One region of the Mesorhizobium abyssinicae genome, then DNA from elsewhere that is predicted to be linked to it. Evidence: predicted binding sites of a transcription regulator. Region 1 holds the regulator's gene; the other holds the start of a gene.
What was found. Region 1 encodes PhoB, which activates phosphate uptake and scavenging genes when phosphate is short. Its sites were predicted from a motif close to TGTCATNNANCTGTCAT; they were not measured.

Region 1 (11,447 bases):
CCGATGCTGTTCTTCCCAGATGGCGCTGCAACTTGCCAGGGCCTGAGGCCCTCGCCGGTTGCAGCGCGACAGGGAGGGTGGGTCCGTGACGGTTGCCGACATGAACAGGCTGGAGCAGGCCGCTCGCGTCTCGATGAGCGGGTTCCAGGATGCCGAAGCTCCGGCCTCGGCCTCATCCAGCGTCTCCCATCCCCTGCTTCGCCTGGCCGCTGCCGTCATCCTGCTCGCGGCCATCGCGCTGACGCTGGCGATGCAGTTCAGCTGACGTCCCGCCATCTGCTCGCTCCCGCCCGCCAATTATTCGAGGGCGACACCGCTGCCGCAGGAACTTTGCCGGTTTTGCTCCGTTCTTGTGCGAGAGGAATCTCGCCATGGAACATATTGCTGCCTTGCTGCTGGTCATCGGCTGCTCCAACTCCATGACCGAATGCCGTGAATTGTCGGTGCCTGTCAGCGTCTTCGAGACCGCGGAGCAATGCACCGCCGAACGGCCCTTCGCCTTGACCGACGTTCGGGGCCAGGCTCCCCACGTCGTTGCCAAATGCCTCGCCGTCGACCCGGCATTGGAGGACGACTACGACCAGATCGTCTGGAACGTGCGTCCGGACGGCACACTCGACGCGTCCCTGCAGGTCTCCGGCCTCGTCCTGGCCTCCAACGACAGTGCGCGGCCCGAAAAAACCTATCTTGGTCAACAATAAAATCGAGCGGGCAAAGGCCGTTGTTTCATGTTAAATGGCGGTTGTAGCCTCCTAAAGTGAGGACAAAGGAGAGGTGACTCTATGCGGAAGATGATTATTGCCATGGTTGCGGTTGTCGCGGTCAGCGGCTGCAGCACGACCGAGCGGGACGTTGGCGTTGGCGCCGGCGTCGGCGCCGTCGCCGGTGGCCTGATTGGCGGCACCAAGGGCGCGCTCATCGGTGCGGCCGTCGGCGCGGGCTCGGGTCTGCTGGTTCGCAACCTGCGCAATGGCTATTGCCAGTATCGCGACAATCGCGGCCGTCTCTACACGGCTCGCTGCTGATCGCTTCGGACCAGGCGCAATAGGAACGGAGGCCGGCTCGTCCGGTCTCCGTTTGTTTGTGCCGCCTGCACTTGAAGGTTCCTGGTGAGGGGAGCGCCTTTCAGGTCGCCAGCGGGATTCTGATCTCCACCTTCAGCCCCTCGGCGAGAAACTCGCGCTTGATCGTGCCACGCAATTCGCGCGTCACGTTGAGATCTATGAGCTTGGTGCCGAAGCCGGTCTTGGCCGGGGCTTCGAGCTGCTTCTGTCCGGCTTCACGCCAGTTGAGCACCAGCAGCCTGTCGCGGCCGCGCCCCTGCAGCGACCAGTCGACCTTGAGCGCCCCCACGGAATTGCCGGCCTCGCCATATTTCAACGCGTTCGTCGCCAGCTCATGGAAAGTCAGGCCGAGTGCCTGGGTCGTCGTCTCGTCGAGCAGCACCTCCGGTCCGGACAATATGCCAGCGGGAAGCTCCTTGCCGAACACCTGGCCGAGCTCGATGCGCAGCAGATCGCCGAGATCGGCCTTCTGCCAGCGCGAGCGGGTCAGCATGTCCTGCGACGCCGCCATCGCCTGCAGCCGCGCCGCGAAGGACGACGAGAACTCCTTCACGTCGGTGGCGTGCGAAGCCGTCTGGCGCGCGATCGCCAGCACCCTGGTGATCGAGTTCTTGATGCGATGCTTCATCTCCTGCAGCATCAGCTCCTTCTCGAGCAGGCTCTTTTCCGTCGTCTCGTGCAGCAGCGATACCGCGTCATAGGCACGCTCCTGATAGCGCGCCACCAGCGCTATGGCGCCGGCGAGCAACAGTCCGAACAGGCCGAGCATCACCGGAATGGCGCGCGAGGACGGCAGCGAGAAAGCGCTTGTCGGCCGAAACAGCACCGTCCAGGGACGACCGGCGACGACGAGCTTGCGGCTCACCAGCAGCCTCTCGCCGAGGGTCTCGGACGGCGGCGTCTCCGACCGGAACAGAAGATTGCCGGCGTCCACCTTGCCGTCATAGATCTCGGTGTTGACCGGCAGCAGCGGGGCGCGGCTGAGCGCAGTCTGGAACAGGTCCCGGGCGCGGAAGGCCGCATAGAGGAATCCCGCCGTCGACGACCGGCTGGCGTTGATGACCTCGGGCGCGGTTTCGACATTGAGCCGCACGAAGACCAGGAACCCAGGGAAGGTCTGGGTAGCGCCCGTCCCCTGGCCGAGCTGGATCAGGCCGCTTGCATGCTGCTGGTCGTCGGCCATCGCCTTTTCGATCGCCACCCGCCGCGCCGGCTCGGTGAACATGTCGTAGCCGATGCTGGCCTGGTTGGACGGAGCTATCGGTTCGAACATCACGATCGGCGTGCGCCAGGGTTGCGTCGTCGCGGGGTAGACCTGATGCGCGACGCCATGGTCGCGCAGGATATCGCGCTCGACCGCCGCCTCGTCGCCGGCCTTGGCCAGCCGCAGGAAGCCGATGCCGCGCAGCCCGGCGAAATTGTTGTCGACATCGAGCGCGTTGAAGAACGCCTTGAATTCATTGCGTGAAATGTCGCCGTTGCGGGCGTCGAACAGCGCCTGGGTCGAGCGCAGGAGCGAAAGGTGGAGATCGATGCGGCTCTCGATCCGGTTGAGCGCGTCGTCCGCGGTCGCGTCGAACTTGATCCGCGCCGCTTCCTGCGTGGCGAAATAGGCGAACCCCGCCATCGTCAGGCTGATCAGCGCGACGGCGATGAAGGCGAGGATCGGGAAGAACTTTTTCAACTGAGGAAGTGGCCCCTGAACGGTTGGGCACCTTTATGAGCAAGTCCCCGCGGCAACACAATGGCACGGCCAAATCATCATGACGCCTGGCACATCACGTATCGGACATTAGAGCAATTCCAGGAAAAGCGGGAACCGGTTTTCCGTCCGGAATTGAGTGAAAACAAAGAGATAGAGCGGTTCTGCGTTTCCGTGAAACGTTGAACCGCTCTGGCCGGCTTCCAATCCTCAGGCGGCGATCTTCAGCGCCCCCGGTCCGGGAATGGCGCCGGGCGGACATTTGCCAAGGATGATCATGCCGAGCACCTCGTCCTGGGTGACGTCGCTGGTGCGCGCGGTGCCGACCACCTGCCCGTTCTTCATCACGCAGACCCGGTCGGCAAGCTCGAACACGTCGTGGATGTCGTGGCTGATCAGGAAGATGCCGATGCCCTCGGCCTTGAGCTGCTTGACCAGCTCGCCGACCTGCGCCGTCTCCTGCGGCCCGAGCGCGGCCGTCGGCTCGTCCATGATCAGGATGCGGGCGTTGAACAGGATGGCGCGCGCGATCGCCACCGACTGCCGCTGGCCGCCGGAGAGCTTGATCACCGGCTCTTTGAAACGCTGGAAGCGCGGATTGAGCCGGCCCATCACCTTGCGCGCCTCGGCCTCCATGGCGACATCGTCGAGCGTGCCCCAGCCGGTCATCAGCTCGCGGCCGAGGAAGAGATTGGCGGCGGCGTCGACATTGTCGGCGAGCGCCAGCGTCTGGTAGATCGTCTCGATGCCGTATTTCTTGGCGTCGCGCGGATTGGAGATGTGCGCCTCCTCGCCGTTGACGAAGATCTGGCCGGCGTCGCGCTTGTAGGCGCCGGACAGGATCTTGATCAGCGTCGACTTGCCGGCGCCGTTGTGGCCGAGCAGCGCCACCACCTCGCCTGGAAAGAGATCGATCGAGGCATCGTCGACGGCGCGAATGCCGCCGAAGGCGATCGAGATGTTGCGCATGTCGATCAGCGGCGTGCCGGTGGGAGCTGTCTTTTCCATGGTCGCGTCTCCTCCCTGAAGTTCTTGCTCAGACTCGCTTGCGGTAGACGGTATCGAGCCAGACGGCGACGACCAGAACCGCGCCGACGACAATGCTCTGCAGCGGCGAGTCGATGCCGAGCAGCACCATGCCTGACTGCAGCGACTGCATCAGAAGCGCGCCGAGCATGGCCCCCAGCACGGTTCCCGAGCCGCCGGCGAGCGACGTGCCGCCGATGACGGCGGCGGCGATGACCAGGAGCTCGTCCAGCGTGCCCAGCGCGTTGGTCGCGGCGTTGAGGCGCGCCGACGAGATGGCGGCGCTGATCGAGGCCAGCACGCCCATGATCATGAACACCTTCATCGTCACCCAGCGCGTGTTGATGCCGGCGAGCGAGGCCGCCTCCGGATTGCCGCCGATGGCGAACACATAGCGGCCGAAGCGGGTTCGCCGGGTGATGAAGGTCATGACGATGCCGACCGCGACCGCCATCAGCACCGGTATGGCGATGCCGTGGGCGATGAACAGACCGCCTTCGGGAATGGTGATGCCGTTCTGCTGGGCGTACTGGCGCACGATGCCGACCGGCCACGGATAGGAATTGGCGACCGAGACCGCGCCGAGGATGGCGGCGCAGGCGACGACGCCGAGGAAGACTTCCGCCCATACCGGACGCAGCGGGAAATTGAACCGCTTGCGCTGCGAGCGGCCGTTGAGCAGCGCGAAGGCGACCGCCGCGCAGGCGACGACGCCAACGACCCAGCTCGCCGTGGCCCCGATCGAGCCGCGCGGTCCGCCACCCATCAACTGGAAGGTGGCGTCGAGCGGCGCGACCGTGCGGCCGCTGGTGATCATCCAGGCCATGCCGCGCCAGACCAGCAGGCCGCCCAGCGTGACGATGAAAGCCGGCACCTCCATATAGGCGATGATGAAGCCCTGGAAGGCGCCGATCGCCAGGCCAAGCACCACGCCGGCAGCGAGCGCGATGATCCACAGCCATGGATTTCCGAGCTCGAGACCGATGACCCGGATCAGGAATTCGGCCTGCGCCACGCCCATGATCATGCCGACCACGCCTTCGACGGAGCCGACGGAAAGATCGATATTGCGCATGACGATGACCAGCACCATCCCGGTCGCCATGATGGCTACCGAGGACGTCTGCACCGACAGGTTCCACAGGTTGCGCGGCGTCAGGAAAAGCCCGCCCGACAGGACGTGGATGCCGATCCAGATGACCAGCAGCGCGCCGACCATGCCGAGCATGCGCGTGTCGAGTTCGGTTGCCTTGAGGAAGCGGCCGGCGGCGCTGAGTTCGGCTGCGCGTGCCCGGTCCGCGGCGACCGTGCTTGAGGTCGTATCGGTCATGATTTCCTCCCACCGGTTTGCCGTCTGGCGCGGTTGCCGGAACATGATTCTATTGGCTTTCCCGGCTCACTTGAAGCCGGAAGCCCGTTGCGAAACGAAGCTTGATGGACGCCGCGGCTCATGGGCCGCGGCGCCTGGTCTTCAAACTGGAAGGCCTGCCTCAGTTGCAGGCGGCGACGGCGCCCGCGGCAACGCCGGCGCAGACTTCGTCCTTCTTGATCCAGCCCGCGTCGATGACGACGTTGAGGTTGTCCTTGGTGATCGCGACCGGCGTCAGGAACAGCGACTTGACGGTGTTGCCGCCCGGCGTGGTGAAGTCCTTGACGCCGGCAATGTCGGTCATCTTCTTGCCGTCGGCGAGAGCCGAGGCGATCTCGGCGGCGTTCTTGCCGAGTTCGCGCGCGTCCTTCCACACCGACACGGTCTGGGTGCCGAGCGCGATGCGGTTCAGCGCGGCGTGGTCGCCGTCCTGGCCCGACACCGGAACGGTCCCGGCGAGGCCCTGCGCCGTCAGCGCGGCGACGACACCGCCGGCGGTGCCGTCATTGGCCGCCACCACCGCATCGACCTTGTTGTCGTTGGCGGTCAGGAACTGCTCCATATTCTTCTGCGCGTTGGCGGGCAGCCAGCCGTCGGTATAGGCCTCGCCGACATTCTTGATCTTGCCGCCGTCGATGGCTTCCTTCAGCACTTCCATCGAGCCGGCGAACAGGAAATCGGCGTTCGGGTCGGCGCCCGAGCCCTTGATGAAGACATAATTGCCTTCCGGCTTGACCTTGAACACTTCGCGGGCCTGCATGCGGCCGACTTCCTTGTTGTCGAAGGTCAGGTAGAAGACGTCCTTGTTCTCGATCAGCCGGTCGTAGCCGACGACCGGAATGCCTTCGTCCAGCGCCTTCTGCACCGCCGGCCCGACGGCCGAAGCGTCCTGCGCCAGCACGATCAGGGCATTGGCGCCCTGCGAGATCAGGCTTTCGACGTCGGTCAGCTGCTTGCCGGGATTGGACTGCGCGTCGGCCGAAATATACTTGTCGCCGGCCGCCTCGATGGCCTTCTTCATCGCCGCTTCATCGGTCTTCCAGCGCTCTTCCTGGAAGTTCGACCAGGAAACGCCGATCACCTTGTCCTTCGCCTCGGCGACCGACGCGAGCGTCAACGACAAGGCGACACCCGCCAGCATGGCGGTTGCGAATTTCTTCATGATTTCCTCCCTGCGCCATTGCGGCGCGACCCAGACTGGCCCTGAGGCCGGCATAGAGGCTTTTTTTCGAGCCTCGAAAAAAATATGATCCAACGGCGGAGCGCTGTCAACAACGATTCTGAGCGATTCCGAGGCCTCGGCGAATTTTTTTCGAGCTCCGGAATAAATAAATGACAGGCTGGCCCGCTTCTGCCACTATTCATACGGTGTCGCCGACGGCCTTCGAAATCAAAAACGGCCGCGACGACCGGGAGGAAGGCAAAGCATGTCGGTTGGAATCCGCCACGACGATCTGCGCCGACGCAACCGGGCGATGGTTATTTCGGCCGTGCGCCGCGCCGGCCAGCCGTCGCGTACCGAGATCGCCGCCACCACCGGCCTCAGCCATTCGACCATCTCGGCGATCTCGTCCGACCTGATCCAGGAAGGCATCCTGACCGAGAGCAAGCCAAACGAGGCTGTTTCGCTGAAGCGCGGCCGGCCGCAGGTCGGGCTTGCCCTCAATCCGGAAGCCACGGCGGTGATGACGGTGGTCCTGTCGCTGAACTTCCTTTCCGTCGCCGTCATCGACTATGCCGGGCAGGTCATTGCCGAGGAGCAGCGCCGCCTCGACACGGCGATCATGCCGCGCGACGAGCTGATCGGCGAATGCGTGGCCATCGTCCGGCGCCGTTTCGAGGATCCCGACCTCGACGTCCGCGGCGTCGCCCGCATCGCCATGGGCATCCAGGGCATCACCGACACCCATGCCCGCGCCATGTTGTGGTCACCGATCACGCCGCAGACCGACATCGCCTTCGCCGACATTCTGGAAGCCGAATTCGGCGTTCCGGCCACCATGGAGAATGACTGCAACATGATGGCGGTGGCGCTGCAGTGGCGCGATCCCGAGCGGTACCGCGACGACTTCATTGCCATCCTGCTCTCGCACGGCATCGGCATGGGGCTGGTGCTGAAGGGAGAGCTGTTCACCGGCACCCATTCCTCCGGCGGCGAATTCGGCCACATGATCCACCGGCCGGGCGGCGCGCTCTGCCGCTGCGGCCGGCGCGGCTGCGTCGAGGCCTATGCCGGCAACTATGCGATCTGGCGCAATGCCAAGCAGATGGGCGAGGACGCCGAGCCGGTCGATGTCAGCGACGCCGACATGCGCTCGCTCGCCGCCAGGGCGCGCGCCGGCGACGGCCCGGAGCGCCAGGCCTACCGCAAGGCCGGCGAGGCGCTCGGCTACGGCCTCGGCAGCCTGTTCGCGCTGATCGATCCAGCTCCCGTCGCCATGGTCGGCGTCAGCGCCGCCGCCTTCGACCTGATCGAGCCGGCGCTGCGCGAGGCGATCGCCCAGACCGCCGGCGGCCAGCATTCGAAGTCGATCTCCTTCGACACCGAGCCGAACGAATTGCCGCTCATCCGCGAAGGCTGCGCCATGCGCGCACTGACCTTCGTCGACCAGGAGATTTTCGCGCCGGGCGTGCAGGTGAAAGGCGGCGCCACCGGGAAGAACGTGGCCTGAGCGTCAATCTTCCCTGATCGCGTATCCGGCCCCGCGGATGGTGCGGATGACGTCAGGCATGCGGCCATTGTTGACCGCCTTGCGCAGGCGGCCGACATGCACGTCGACCGTGCGCTCGTCGATGTAGATCGTCTCGCCCCAGACATTGTCGAGCAGCTGGCTGCGCGAGAACACGCGGCCGGGATGGCGCATCATGAATTCGAGCAGGCGGAACTCGGTCGGACCGAGCCGGATCTCGCTCTTCTTGCGATAGACACGATGCGATTCGCGGTCGAGCACGATGTCGCCGACCTTCAGCATGCTGGACAGGACTTCCGGCTTGGCGCGGCGCAGCAGCGCCTTGACGCGCGCCATGAACTCCGGCGTCGAGAACGGCTTGACCAGATAGTCGTCGGCGCCGGTGGAGAGGCCGCGCACCCGGTCGCTTTCCTCGCCGCGCGCCGTCAGCATGATGATCGGCAGCCGCTCGGTCTCCGGCCGCATCCTGAGACGCCGGCAGAGCTCGATACCGGAAACCGCCGGCACCATCCAGTCGAGCACCAGGAGGTCGGGCACGTTTTCCTGCAGCCGGATTTCGGCCTCGTCGCCGCGTGTCACCACCTCGACCTGGTAGCCTTCCGATTCAAGATTGTAGCGGAGCAGCACCCCCAGCGGCTCCTCGTCCTCCACCACCATGATGCGTGGCGCGATCATCGGCCCGTCACCCTTCTTCTCAGGCCGCCGGCGCCGACATCGCCGTCTCGTCCAGCTTCGGACGATTGGCGGGCAGTTGCTGGCCGGTCAGCACGTAGTAGGCGTTCTCGGCGATATTGGTGACATGGTCGCCGATGCGCTCCAGATTCTTGGCGCAGAACAACAGATGCGTGCAAGCGGTGATGTTGCGCGGATCTTCCATCATGTAGGTCAAAAGCTCGCGGAACACCGAGGTGTATTTGACGTCGATGCGCTCGTCGTCGTTGCGGAGCTTGGCAAGCGCCGCGGCATCCGCGGCGGCATATTCCTCGATGACCCCCTGCACCTGAATCAGCACCAGCTGCGCCATGCCGTCGATCGAATGCGAAAGGTCGCGCGGCGTGACGCTGAGACCGACGGTGCCGACGCGCTTGGCGATGTTCTTGGCGAGGTCGCCGATGCGTTCGAGGTCGCCCGCCATGCGGATCGAGCCGACCACGGCGCGCAGATCGTTGGCCATCGGCTGCCGCTTGGCGATCAGCGTGATGGCGCGGTCGTCGAGCTCGCGCTGGCGTGCGTCCATGATGGCGTCGTCGGACACCACACGCTGCGCCAGGGCGTTGTCTGAATTGAGCAGCGCGCGCGTCGAGCCGGCGACCATCGAGCGGGCGAGATCGCCCATGTCGGAGATCAGCTTGCTGATGGCGCCGAGATCCTCGTCGAAAGACGCAACCGTATGATGTTCACCCATGATCCTGTCCTCGTGCTTGGAAATCAGCCGAACCGGCCGGTGATGTAGTCCTGGGTGCGCTTGTCGTCGGGGTTGGTGAACATCTTGTCGGTGGCGCCCTCCTCGACCAGGTAGCCGAGGTGGAACATCGCCGTGCGCTGCGACACGCGCGCCGCCTGCTGCATCGAATGGGTGACGATGACGATCGTGTAGTTCTGGCGCAGCTCGTCGATCAGCTCCTCGACGCGGGCGGTTGCGATCGGGTCGAGCGCCGAACACGGCTCGTCCATCAGGATCACCTCCGGCGAGACGGCGATGGCGCGGGCGATGCACAGGCGCTGCTGCTGGCCGCCGGACAGGCCGGTGCCGGGCTCGTGCAGGCGGTCCTTCACCTCGTTCCAGATCGCCGCCTTCTTCAGGCTGGATTCGACGATCTGGTCCATGTCGGCCTTGCGCTTGGCCAGCCCATGGATGCGCGGGCCGTAGGCGACATTCTCGTAGATCGACTTCGGGAACGGGTTCGGCTTCTGGAACACCATGCCGACCCGGGCCCTGAGCTCGACGACGTCGATGCTCTTGTCGTAGATGTCCTCCTGGTCCAGCGTGATCTTGCCGGTCACCCGCGCCGAATCGATGGTGTCGTTCATGCGGTTGAGGCAGCGCAGGAAGGTCGACTTGCCGCAGCCCGAAGGACCGATCAGCGCCGTCACCTGGTTGAGGCGGACGTCGAGATTGACGTCGAACAGCGCCTGCTTCTCGCCATAGAACACGCCGACCTTGTCGCCGCGCATCTTGATCACTTCGTTCGACTTGGCGTTCATTTTGTCGCCCACTGCGTTTTCAAGAGACTGTTCGGTCATGATGTTCATACCAGATGCCTTCTTTTACCAGCGCCGTTCGAAGCGGCGCCTGAGCACGATCGCCGTGATGTTCATGGCCATGAGGAAGACGAGCAGGATGATGATCGCGCCCGACATGCGCTCGACGAAGGCGCGCTCTGCCTCGTTGGCCCACATGTAGATCTGCACCGGCAGCGCTGTCGCCGGATCGAATGGCGTCTTCGGATAGTCGGCAACGAAGGCGACCATGCCGATCAGGAGCAGCGGCGCGGTCTCGCCGAGCGCGCGCGCCAGGCCGATGATGGTGCCGGTGAGGATGCCGGGGGCGGCAAGCGGCAGGATGTGCTGGAACACCATCTGCATCTTGGAGGCGCCGAGACCGAGCGCCGCCGAGCGGATCGACGGCGGCACTGCGGCAAGCGCCGCGCGGGTGGCGATGATGATCGTCGGCAGCGTCATCAGCGTCAGCACCAGTCCGCCGACAAAGGCGGCCGAGCGCGGCATGCCGAGGAAGTTGATGAACACGGCGAGGCCGAGCAGGCCGAAGACGATCGACGGCACCGCCGCCAGATTGTTGATGTTGACTTCGATCAGGTCGGTGAAGCGGTTCTTCTTGGCGAATTCCTCCAGATAGATGGAGGCGGCGACGCCGATCGGCAGCGCCAGAAGCAGCACGATCACCATCATGTAGAAGGAGCCGATGATGGCCACGCCCATGCCCGACGTTTCCGGACGGCTGGAGGCGCCATAGGTGAACAGGCCCTTGTTGAAATGCTCGGCCATGGTGCCGTCGGCCTTGAGCTGGTTCATCCAGGCGATCTGCTGGTCAGAGACCTTGCGGCGCGCTTCCTCGACGTTGAGGTCGATCTGGCCCTTGAAGGCGGAATCGAGATTGGCCGCGGCGAGGATGTCGACGTTGCGCGTGGTGCCGATGACCGACGGATCGGCGACGACGATGTCGCGCACTTGCACGCGCGCGCCCTCCGACAGGAAGCCCTTCAGCTTCAGCGCCATCGGCTTGTTGGCGGGATCGATGCCGAGCTTGGCCATCAGCGCCTTGTCGGCCAGCTTGGGATAGTTCGCCTTGATCAGCACGTCCGGATCGGTGGCGCGCTTGTTGGAAGGATCGATGATCTTCTCGTCGAAATTGATCGGCAGCGTCACGGTCGTCTGCCAGAAGGCGGTGTAGCCCTTCGAGACGATGGTGATCAGCATGATGGCGAGGAAGGCGAGGCCGACCGAGATCGCCAGCACGCCATAGATGCGGAACCGGCGTTCGGCGGCGTAGCGGGCCTTGAGGCCGATGTCGCGGCGCGCGGGAGCCGCGGCCCGGACCATCGTATCCAGCGGGATATCGGTCATTCGTACTGCTC
Region 2 (11,447 bases), on a different contig from region 1:
CGCCACCTCACCGTCGCCGCCAACATGTTCCTCGGCGAGGAGGATTCCCGCTTCGGCATCCTGCAGCAGCGGGCCATGGTCAAGGAAGCGCAGAAGATCATCGACGGTCTTGGCTTCGACCTGCCGGCGCATGTCGTGCTCGGCGATCTCACCATCGGCCAGCAGCAGCTGATCGCCGCCGCCCGCGCCACCGTGCGCGGCACCAAGTTCCTGATCTTCGACGAGCCGACCGCCTACCTCACCCGCAAGGAGGCCGACCAGCTGTTCAAGCTGATCCGCCGGCTGAAGGGCGAAGGGGTCACCATCATCTACATCAGCCACCGCATGGAGGAGGTGTTCGAGCTCGCCGACCGTGTCTCGGTACTGCGTGACGGCACCCTGGTCGGCACCCGCAACATCGCCGAGACCAGCGAGCCGGAGCTGGTCAAGCTGATGATCAACCGCTCGATCGAGCAGATCTACCACAAGGAACATTTTACGCCGGGCGCGACCATCGTCGAGACACGCAACCTCTCCGGCAAGGGCTTCGAGAATGTCTCGTTGAGCGTCCGCGCCGGCGAGATCGTCGGTCTCTACGGCCTGATCGGCGCCGGCCGCAGCGAGTTCGTCACCACCCTCTACGGCCGCCACCGGAAATCGGCCGGCCAGATCCTGTGGGAAGGCAAGGAGGTGCAGGTCAACTCCGAGCACGATGCGATCCGGCTCGGCATGGCGCTGGCGCCGGAAAGCCGCCGCGACCAGGGCCTCTGCCTCAACCTGCCGGTCGGCCTCAACCTCAACCTGCCGATCTACAAGCGCATCTCGAACAATCTCCTGATCTCCAACACGCAGGAGAAGGTCGAGGCCGATCGCCAGATCGCCGGCCTGAGGATCAAGACGCCGACGCGCAACGCGCTCGCCTCCAGCCTGTCGGGCGGCAACCAGCAGAAGATCGTCATTGGCAAATGGCTGGCGCATGGCGCCAAGCTGTTCATCTTCGACGAGCCGACGGTCGGCGTCGATGTCGGCACCAAGGCCGAGATCTACCGCCTGTTCTCGACGCTGTTGTCCAACGGCGCCGGCATCATCCTGATCTCCTCCTATCTGCCGGAGGTCTATGAGCTCGCCGACACGCTGCATGTGTTCCGGCGCGGCAAGCTTGTCGCCACGCACGGCTTCCGCACCGCCGACCACGAAGACATTCTCTCTCAGGCGCTCGCCGAGAAACAAGAAAAACAGGGAGGACAGAAATGAGCACCGAGGCGATCGCGGCCGAAAAGCCGAAGCGCAACTACAACGCCCTGTTCGGGCTGACGCTGCTGGCGCTGCTGGTTCTGTTGTGGGTCATCCTGTCGGTGTCGACGCAGAGCTTTGCCTCGGCCAACAACATCTCCAACCTGCTGCGCCAGGGCTCGATGATCGCCATCCTGGCGGTCGGCCAGACCTTCGTCATCATCACCGGCGGCATCGATCTTTCGGTCGGTGCCGTGGTCGGCTTCGCCACCGTCATCACGGCGATGCTGATCAATGCCGGCGTACCGGTCTTCGCCGCCATCCTGATCACCTTGCTGGTCGGTGTCGCCATCGGCCTGTTCCACGGTTTCGGCATCGTCAGGATGGGCCTGCCGCCCTTCATCATCACGCTCGCGACGCTGACCTCGCTGCGCGGCATCGGCCTGTTGATGACCAACGGCAATTCGATCTCGATCAACAACGACGCCTTCCAGGAATTCTCGCGCAATTCCTTCGTCGGCATCCCCAACCTGTTCTGGATGGTGATCCTGGTCGGCATCCCGGCCTACATCTTCCTCCACCACAGCCGCTGGGGCCGCTACCTGTTCTCGGTGGGCTCCAACGCCGAGGCCTCGCGCCTGTCCGGCGTCAATGTCCAGCGCACCATCTACATGGCCTATACGCTGTCCGGCCTGTGCGCCGCCTTTGTCGGCGTGCTGCTCGCCTCGCGCATCGGCATCGGCAATCCGACCCAGGCCGAGGGCTGGGAATTGCAGGCGATCGCCTCGTCGGTGATCGGCGGCACTTCGCTGTTCGGCGCGGTCGGCTCCGTGCACGGCCCGCTGCTTGGCGCCTTCATCCTCGCCACCATCAACAACGGCGCCAATCTTTTGAACGTCAACGCCTTCTGGCAGCGCATCATCACCGGCGTGCTGATCATCGTCATCGTCTATTTTGACGGGCTGCGCCGCCGCGGCAAGTAAGTTCCCTCCCAGTGCCGCTGGCCCCGCGAAAGCGAGGGCCGGCGGCATAAACAATTGGATTGAAGCATGAAAGCAGTCGTCTGCCGATCGCCCGGCGAGCTCTTCCTCGAAGACCGCGACGAGCCCGGCGCGCCGCCCGCCGGCTGGGTGCGGGTGGCAGTCAGCCATGTCGGCATCTGCGGCACCGATTACCACATCTTCGAGGGCAAGCACCCGTTCCTCGCCTATCCCCGCATCATGGGCCACGAGGTCTCCGGCACGGTTGCCGAAACCGGCGAGGGCGTCGCCCTGAGCGTCGGCGAGGCCGTCATCATCAACCCCTATCTGGCTTGCGGCAAATGCATCGCCTGCCGGAAAGGCAAGCCGAATTGCTGCGTGAGGATCGAGGTGCTCGGCGTCCATCGCGACGGCGCCATGTGCGAAGAGATCCTGGTGCCGGCGCAGAATCTTTACCCGGCAAACGGCCTGTCGCTGGCCGATGCCGCCGCTGTCGAATTCCTGGCGATCGGCGCGCATGCGGTGCGCCGCGCGCTGACCGAATCCGGCGCCCGCGCGCTGGTCATCGGCGCCGGCCCGATCGGACTTGGCACGGCGCTGTTTGCCCGCATCGCCGGCCTCGACGTCAGCCTGCTCGACATGAGCAGCGAGCGCCTTGGCTTCGCCGAAAGCGAGCTTGGTTTCGCCGCGCTCGACGGCTCGCGGCAGGCGGCGGCCGATCTGGTGCGGAACGCGACCGATGGCGAGGGCTTCGACGTGGTCTTCGACGCCACCGGCAACACGCAGTCGGTGCAATCGGCCTTCGCCCATGTCGCGCATGGCGGCAGCCTCGTCCTGGTCAGTGTCGTCAAGGACGACATCACCTTCTCCGACCCGGAGTTCCACAAGCGCGAGATGACGCTGATCGGCAGCCGCAATGCGCTCCGCGCCGATTTCGACCATGTCGCCACCTCGATCCGCAACAGTGCGGTGCCCATGGCAAAGCTCGTCACCCACCGCACGAGCCTTGCGGGCACGCCGCGTGATCTCGCAAGATGGGCGCATGAGAAATCCGGTCTGATCAAGGCCGTCATCGAGATCGGGTAGGACAATGCAGAGGATCGACGGGCACCAGCATTATTGGCAGATCGCGCGCGGCGACTATTTCTGGATGGGGCCGCACGTCGCGCCGATCATGCGCGACGTCTTCCCGGCCGACCTCGCGCCGCACCTCCAGGCCGCCGGCATCGCCCGCACCGTCGTCGTCCAGGCGGCGGCGACCGTCGCCGAAACCGAATTCATGCTCGACCTCGCCGACAAGGACGACAGCATCGCGGCCGTGGTCGGCTGGGTCGATCTCGAAGCCGACGATGTCGAGGCGACGCTGCGACGGCTGGCGGCGCGGCCGAAGTTTCGCGGCATAAGGCCGATGCTGCAGGACATCGACGACACCTTCGATATTTTGAAGCCGAAGCAGCTCGCCGCGCTGAAGCTTTTGCCGAAACTCGGCCTGCGTTTCGACGCCCTGGCGCAGCCGCGCCATTTGCCGGTGGTCGCCGCACTCGCCGACCACATGCCTGACCTGCCGATCGTCGTCGACCATGCGGCAAAACCCTTCATCGCCAAGGGCATTCTAGAGCCCTGGGCAAGCGACATGGCGGCGCTGGCGAAGCGGCCGTCGGTCGTCTGCAAATTCTCCGGCCTGGTCACTGAGGCCGGGCCGAACTGGTCGGTCGCCGGCCTCAAACCCTATGCCGATCATCTCGTTGCCTGCTTCGGGCCGGACCGGCTGATGTTCGGCAGCGACTGGCCGGTGTGCGAGCTCGCCGCCACCTACGAGAATTGGCTGGCCGCCGCGAAGGAGCTTTTGGCAGGCCTTTCGCCGGCGGAGCAGGACGCCGTCTTCGGCGGCACCGCCGCACGCTTCTACGGCATCGGCTAGTCATTGGCCGACAGTTTGAGCTCCACCCGCTCCGCCGGAAACCGCGACTCCGAAAACTGGATCGGCTGACCGTCGAGCGTGACGTTGACCGCGACCGTCACCAGCACGATGGCGCCGGGCTGCAGGTCGAGATCGGCAAGATCGGCGGCATCGGCATGGCGCGCCGACAGCACCGTCGATTGCCTGAGATAATCGTTGATGCCGAAGCGCCTGAGCGATGCGGTGACCGATCCCGTCTCCGCCATGGCGGCATCGATGCCGGCGAAGCGCCTGGCGTCGAACCAGGCGGTGGCGCGCGACACCGGATGGCCGTCGGCCTCGCCGCGCGTCTCCAGGCGGAGCACGGCGGCTCCCCTGGCGAGCTTCAAGGCATCGGCGATGCGCCGGCTTGCCGGCTCGACCGATGAGGCGAGCAGCGCGATATGCCGCTCGCTTGTCTGCCCCTGCAGGCCCGTCGAAAAGCGCGTGCGGGCGCCGATCGGGTAGGAAAGCCGCTTGCGCGACAAGACGAAGGTGCCGCGCCCCTGCTCGGCCCTCAGCACGCCCTCCTGCACCAGCGCCGCGATGGCGCTGCGCACCGTATGGCGATTGACGCCATAGCGTTCGGCAAGCGCCATTTCCGGCGGCAGCGCCGCGCTCTCGGCAAAGTCGCCGGCCGCGATCCCTTGCAGGATCCGGTCGGCGATCTGCCGCCACAGCGAAACGCCGCTGCGCCGCTCGATGCTGGCTGCCTGCTGCCCACTCATGTCAGCCCCCGGTTCACCGCCCAGACTTTTCGCCGATGTCATCCAGCCGTCATGGACTCGCGCTAGCTAATGCGTATAATTTGTATAGTTGTCTATATCAATAGACAAATTTACGCAATCGACGGAGTGCTGCCATGCGAGGACAGGAAGCGCGCGAGCAGGCCGGGCGCAAGGCGGCGATGGCGACGCTGGCGCAGTCCGGGGGCGACGAGCTCGCCCGGCTTTGGAGCAAGGCCGGCCTGCCCCTGGAAGCCGAACTCTTGCGCGGCCCCGAAACCGGTCTGGTGACGGTGCGTGGCCGCATCGGGGGCGGCGGCGCGCCCTTCAATGTCGGCGAGGCGACGGTCACCCGCGCCACGGTGCGCCTGCCCTCCGGTCAGGTCGGCCATAGCTATGCGCTCGGCCGCGACAGGCAGAAGGCGAAGCTGGCCGCGATCGCCGACGCGCTGTGGCAGGACCCGGCCCATCGCGAAATTGTCGAGACCAGGGTCATCGCGCCGCTGCGTACGGTGCTCAGCGAGGCGCAGGAAAAACGTCGCGCCGAGACGGCGGCGACGAAAGTGGATTTCTTCACCATGGTGCGCGGAGAGGACTGATGGAGACGCAAGCGATCGAGGGCGGCTTCGCCGATCCGGTCTTCAATGCGCAGACCGTGTTTCGCGCCGTCATGGACGCCATGGCGCGGCCGGGCAGCATACAGCCGCTGCCGGGCCTCGCCCGCCCGCCGGCGCCGCTGTCAGTGACATCGGGCGCCGTGGCGCTGACGCTCTGCGACAACGACACCCCGCTCTGGCTCGAACCTGCGTTGCAGGCCGAAGCGCCGGTCAGATCCTGGCTCGGCTTCCACACCGGCGCGCCGCTCGCCAACATGCCGGCCGACGCGCATTTCGCCATTATAGCCAGGCCGGCCGAGATGATGGCGCTGGATGGCTTTTCGCAAGGCACGCAGGAATATCCCGACCGCTCGACGACGCTGATCCTCATCGTCAGCGATCTCGCCTCGGGCGTTCCCCTGCTGCTCGAAGGCCCGGGCATCGAGAAGATGGCAATGCTCGCGCCGGCCGAGATGCCGCGCCACTTCATCGAGCAGTGGAAGCAGAACAGCCAGCGCTTTCCGCGCGGCGTCGACATCATCCTGGCAGCACCGGACGGGGTCGCCTGCCTGCCGCGCACCACGCGCATCAAGACGATGGAGGCCTGACATGTATGTCGCGGTGAAAGGCGGCGAGGCCGCGATTGCCAATGCGCACCGCCTGCTCGCCGATCGCCGTCGCGGCGACCGCACGGTGCCGGCGCTGCGCCTCGACCAGGTCGTCGAGCAGCTGGCGCTCGGCGTCGACAGGGTGATGAGCGAGGGTTCGCTCTACGACCGCGAGCTGGCAGCACTTGCCATCGTCCAGGCGCGCGGCGACATGATCGAGGCGATCTTCCTCATCCGCGCCTACCGCACCACGCTGCCGCGCTTCGGCTACACCAGGCCGGTCGACACCGGCGCCATGCTGGTCGAGCGTCGTGTGTCGGCAACCTACAAGGACCTGCCCGGCGGCCAGCTGCTCGGCCCGACCTTCGACTACACACACCGGCTGCTCGATCCCGAGCTTGCCGCCGGCGGCGACGTCGCCGAGCCCATGCAACGTGCCACCGAGGCCGAGCCCATGCCGCGCGTCTCGGCGATCCTCGCCCGCGAGGGCCTGATCGAGGCCGATGGCGACATGCCCGGCGAGCATGTTCCCGGCGACATCACCCGCGAGCCGCTGCAATTCCCGATGGCGCGTGACGTCCGCTTGCAGGCGCTGTCGCGCGGCGACGAGGGTTTTCTGCTCGCGCTCGGCTATTCCACCCAGCGCGGCTATGCCCGCAACCACCCCTTTGTCGGCGAGGTCCGTATCGGCGAGGTCGAGCTGGAGCTCGACGTGCCGGAACTGCCTTTCGCCGTGCCGCTCGGCGCGATCTGCGTCACCGAATGCCAGATGGTCAACCAGTTCAAGGGCTCGGCCAAGGCGCCGCCGCAATTCACCCGCGGCTACGGCCTGGTCTTCGGCCAGAGCGAGCGCAAGGCGATGGCGATGGCGCTCTGCGACCGTGCCTTGCGGGCCGGCGAACTCGGCGAGGACATCGTCGCCGCCGCGCAGGACGAGGAGTTCGTCATCTCGCATTCCGACAATGTCCAGGCGACCGGCTTCGTCGAGCATCTGAAGCTGCCGCACTATGTCGACTTCCAGGCCGAGCTCGATCTGGTGCGCCGCATGCGCGCCGAGCACGACGCGCGTGAAGATCACCGCACTGGCGAGGAGAAGCGCGAGGCCTCCGAATGAGCCTAGTCGCCACCCCCGCCATTGCCGCCCCCGCCATTGCCATTCCCGTCGCCGCCATCATGGGAATGGCTGCTGTGCCCGCCGACATAGCTGCCGTTTCCGCCTGTGACATGCGCGCCTTCTCTGAAGGTCGGCAAAAACAAACGCCGAAGAACAAACCCGACCATGCAGGCGAAGGCTAGAAGCAGAATTCCAATATGTATCCAACCGGTCTGGGTCATCCGACTTCGCCTTTATTTCCGTTTTCTGGGCGTCAATTCAATAGCAGGGAGTGGATGTGATCGCCATGACCGACATCGCCACCTACAACTTCGCCTATCTCGACGAACAGACAAAGCGGATGATCCGCCGCGCCATCCTCAAGGGTATCGCCATCCCCGGCTACCAGGTGCCCTTCGCCTCGCGCGAGATGCCGATGCCCTATGGCTGGGGTACCGGCGGCGTCCAGGTCACCGCTTCGATCATCGGGTCGGACGACGTGCTGAAGGTCATCGACCAGGGCGCCGACGACACCACCAATGCCGTCTCGATCCGCGCCTTCTTCAAGAAGGTCGCCAATGTCGCGGTGACTACCGACACCGCCAGCGCCACCATCATCCAGACCCGACATCGCATCCCCGAGCATCCGCTCACCGCAGGCCAAATTCTGGTCTATCAGGTGCCGATCCCCGAGCCGCTGCGCTTCCTGGAGCCGCGCGAGACCGAAACGCGCAAGATGCATGCGCTTGAGGAATACGGCCTGATGCATGTCAAACTCTACGAGGACATCGCCAGGCACGGCCGCATCGCCACCACCTACGCCTATCCGGTCAAGGTCGAGGGCCGTTATGTGATGGACCCGTCGCCGACGCCGAAATTCGACAATCCGAAAATGCATCGGTCGCCGGCTTTGCAGTTGTTCGGCGCCGGCCGCGAAAAGCGCATCTATGCCGTGCCGCCATTCACCGACGTGGTCAGCCTCGACTTCGAGGACCATCCGTTTGAGGTGCAGACCTTCGACCAGCCCTGCGCGCTCTGCGCGGCGGAGAATGTCTATCTCGACGAGGTCATCCTCGACGACCACGGCGGCCACATGTTCGTCTGCTCCGACACCGACCACTGCGAGAAGCGGCGTGAGGAAGGCCATCGCGGCCACCTAGCGCCTGACGCCCAACTTGCTCTCGAAAGAACGGAGCCGGCCGAATGACCGACGAACCGCTGCTGCGCGTCTCGGCGCTGTCCAAATTCTACGGCTCGCGCGTAGGCTGCGAGACTGTCAGCTTCGACCTCTGGCCTGGCGAGGTGCTGGCGGTGGTCGGTGAATCCGGCTCCGGCAAGACGACGCTGCTCAACTGCCTGTCGACCCGGCTGCTGCCCTCTTCCGGCACCGCCAGCTACCGCATGCGCGACGGCCAATGGCGCGAGCTTTATCGCATGAGCGAGGCCGAGCGTCGTTTCCTGATGCGCACCGACTGGGGTTTTGTCCACCAGAACCCGGCCGATGGCCTGCGCATGACGGTGTCGGCCGGCGCCAATGTCGGCGAGCGGCTGATGGCCGTCGGCGACCGCCACTACGGAAAAATCCGCGCCACCGCCGTCGACTGGCTGTCGCGCGTCGAGATCGACGAGGACCGCATCGACGACGAGCCGCGCGCCTTTTCCGGCGGCATGCGCCAGCGCCTGCAGATCGCCCGCAACCTCGTCACCGGGCCGCGCCTGGTGTTCATGGACGAGCCGACCGGTGGACTCGACGTCTCGGTGCAGGCGCGTCTGCTCGACCTGCTGCGCGGGCTGGTCACCGACCTTGGCCTGGCGGCCATCGTCGTCACCCACGACCTCGCCGTGGCGCGACTTCTGTCGCAGCGCATGATGGTGATGAAGGACGGCCATGTCGTCGAATCCGGCCTCACCGACCGCGTGCTGGACGACCCGCGCGCGCCCTATACGCAGTTGCTTGTTTCTTCGATTTTGCAGGTGTGATGATGGCGCCAAGTCACCCCCCTCTGGCACGGGCTATCTGCGACGTTGGAGATTGGCGAAACCGCACGAGGCCGCCCCTTCTCCCCGTCACTATACGGGGAGAAGTGCCATATTCTCCCGCCGATCGGCGACAATAGGAGGACCTTCTGATGCCCACCCCTCTCGTTGTCTCCGACGTCGCCAAAAGCTTCACCATGCACCTGCGCGACGGCATCAAATTGCCTGTCGTCGCCGGTGTGTCGTTCTCGATCCGCGCCGGCGAATGCGCCGTGCTCGGCGGCCCGTCCGGCGCGGGAAAAAGCTCGATCCTGAAGATGCTCTACGGCAACTACGCCGCCGACGAGGGCCAGATCATCGTCCAGCACGAGAACGGCCTGATCGATCTCGCCAGCGCCAGCCCGCGCACGGTGCTTGCCGTGCGCCGGCAAACGATCGGCTATGTCAGCCAGTTCCTGCGCACAGTGCCGCGCGTCTCGGCCCTCGACGTCGTCGCCGAGCCGCTGGTCGAGCGCGGCGAGGAACGCGAAGGCGCGCGGGACAAGGCACGCACCTTGCTTACCCAGCTCAACCTGCCCGAAAAGCTCTGGACCTTGCCGCCGGCGACCTTCTCCGGCGGCGAACAGCAGCGCGTCAACATCGCGCGCGGCTTCATCACCGGGCATCCGATCCTGCTGCTCGACGAGCCGACCGCCTCGCTGGACGCCAGGAACCGCGACGTGGTGGTCGAGTTGATCGCCGCCAAGAAGGCGGCCGGCGTCGCCCTGCTCGGCATCTTCCACGATCAAGACGTGCGCGAGGCGGTCGCCGACCGCGTCATCGACGTCACCGCTTTCACCGCAGGCAGGATTGCCGCATGACAAGGATATTGTCGGAGACGCCGCTGGTTCATCCGACCGCGCAGGTCGAGAACTCGACGCTCGGCCGCTGGACCGAGATCGCCGACCGCAGCCGGGTTTCGGAAAGCGAGCTCGGCGACTATTCCTACATGATGCAGGACTGCGCCGTCTGGTGCGCGACCATTCGAAAGTTCTCCAACATCGCGGCCAGCGTGCGCATCAACGCCACCAACCATCCGACCTGGCGGCCAACGCTGCACCACTTCACCTACCGCGCCTCCGATTACTGGGACGATACCGAGCACGAGAGCGAGTTTTTCGCAGAGCGCCGCGCCAAGCGCGTCACCATCGGCCACGACACGTGGCTCGGCCACGGCTCGACCATCCTGCCCGGCGTCACCGTCGGCGACGGCGCGGCGGTCGGCGCGGGCGCCGTGGTGTCGAAGGATGTCGCGCCCTACACCATCGTCGGCGGCGTGCCGGCGAAGCCGATCCGCGAACGCTTCGACCGCCGCACCGCCGAACGCTACCAGGCGCTCGCCTGGTGGGACTGGGACCATGCCCGGTTGCGCGCGTCGCTCGACGATTTTCGCGCGCTCTCGGCGGAGGCGTTTCTGGAGAGGTATGGTTGACATTCACGGGAACGTGGTGTGGTCGTACAGTAATTTAATCTCGCTATATCAAACATCTCCTAGGCCAGTCGTGTGGAAGGAGATCATTTCGTGGCTATACTGTTTATACCGGCGTGCATTGGGTTGGCGCTGGTTGTATTGGGGATTTGGGTCGTTCGGAGCCAGGTAAACCGCTGGAGTCGGTCCGACCGAGTCTCGTCCATTGTCTTGACCATCTTGGGCTTGGGCCTGGCAGCTGTAGGGGTGCTAATTCTCTTCGTGTTGGCGTCCATCTCCCGGTAGAACTGCCTTAACTGCTAGTGAGACCGCTAGGTTCGATACCTATGCCCAGGACGACGCCCCTAGATTCACATCTTTGACATACGAGTCAGACAAGAGGCGATCTCGCCAGGGAGATCGCCATGCTCGACAAAGCCAGACCCTCGCTCGCCGGCTTCTTCGAAGGCACCAACCCGGCGCCGCCGGTGCATCTCGGCACGCGTTACGACACGGCGGGCAATTTCCTGTTCGAGCCCGGAAACACCATTGTCTCCCATCTCGTAGCCGGCTCACCTTCCGAAGCCGCTGTAGTCGCGGTGCGCGAGCGCATGCGCGCCATGCCCGACGCCGACCGGCTTGCCTTCACCCCGGTCTCCAGCCTGCACATGACGCTGTTCCAGGGCATCATCGAGCGCCGTCGCGGCACCCCTATTGGCCTCGGGATCTGGCGCTCGACACCAGCATCGACGACATCACCCGCCTTTATCTGGAGCGCCTGAAGGGCTTCGCGGGCAGCGGCGCGTTCAGGATCAAGGCCATCGGTATCACCCCGAACGGCCTCACCGTCGCCGGCGCCTCGGAGGAAGA

Region 2: the regulator PhoB is predicted to act here: its motif matches at 4,896-4,912, upstream of phnF (phosphonate metabolism transcriptional regulator PhnF).

Annotation. Positions count from the first base shown of each region.
Region 1 covers NZ_JARAKC010000006.1:242,984-254,430, forward strand. Annotated here, with positions in the region: gene PU724_RS16030 (hypothetical protein) at 86-265, shown strand; gene PU724_RS16035 (hypothetical protein) at 372-701, shown strand; gene PU724_RS16040 (YMGG-like glycine zipper-containing protein) at 783-1,025, shown strand; gene PU724_RS16045 (CHASE domain-containing protein) at 1,126-2,748, opposite strand; gene PU724_RS16050 (ATP-binding cassette domain-containing protein) at 2,977-3,774, opposite strand; gene PU724_RS16055 (sugar ABC transporter permease) at 3,803-5,122, opposite strand; gene xylF (D-xylose ABC transporter substrate-binding protein) at 5,283-6,323, opposite strand; gene PU724_RS16065 (ROK family protein) at 6,589-7,833, shown strand; gene phoB (phosphate regulon transcriptional regulator PhoB) at 7,837-8,526, opposite strand; gene phoU (phosphate signaling complex protein PhoU) at 8,546-9,256, opposite strand; gene pstB (phosphate ABC transporter ATP-binding protein PstB) at 9,280-10,104, opposite strand; gene pstA (phosphate ABC transporter permease PstA) at 10,120-11,436, opposite strand; gene pstC (phosphate ABC transporter permease subunit PstC) at 11,433-11,447, opposite strand, start outside.
Region 2 covers NZ_JARAKC010000001.1:855,067-866,513, forward strand. Annotated here, with positions in the region: gene PU724_RS03975 (sugar ABC transporter ATP-binding protein) at 1-1,233, shown strand, start outside; gene PU724_RS03980 (ABC transporter permease) at 1,230-2,195, shown strand; gene PU724_RS03985 (zinc-binding alcohol dehydrogenase family protein) at 2,262-3,278, shown strand; gene PU724_RS03990 (amidohydrolase family protein) at 3,283-4,113, shown strand; gene phnF (phosphonate metabolism transcriptional regulator PhnF) at 4,110-4,859, opposite strand; gene phnG (phosphonate C-P lyase system protein PhnG) at 4,994-5,455, shown strand; gene phnH (phosphonate C-P lyase system protein PhnH) at 5,455-6,060, shown strand; gene PU724_RS04010 (carbon-phosphorus lyase complex subunit) at 6,062-7,174, shown strand; gene PU724_RS04015 (hypothetical protein) at 7,171-7,356, shown strand; gene PU724_RS04020 (alpha-D-ribose 1-methylphosphonate 5-phosphate C-P-lyase PhnJ) at 7,461-8,360, shown strand; gene phnK (phosphonate C-P lyase system protein PhnK) at 8,357-9,133, shown strand; gene phnL (phosphonate C-P lyase system protein PhnL) at 9,283-9,990, shown strand; gene PU724_RS04035 (DapH/DapD/GlmU-related protein) at 9,987-10,601, shown strand; partial or broken gene PU724_RS04040 (DUF1868 domain-containing protein) at 11,003-11,447, shown strand, end outside.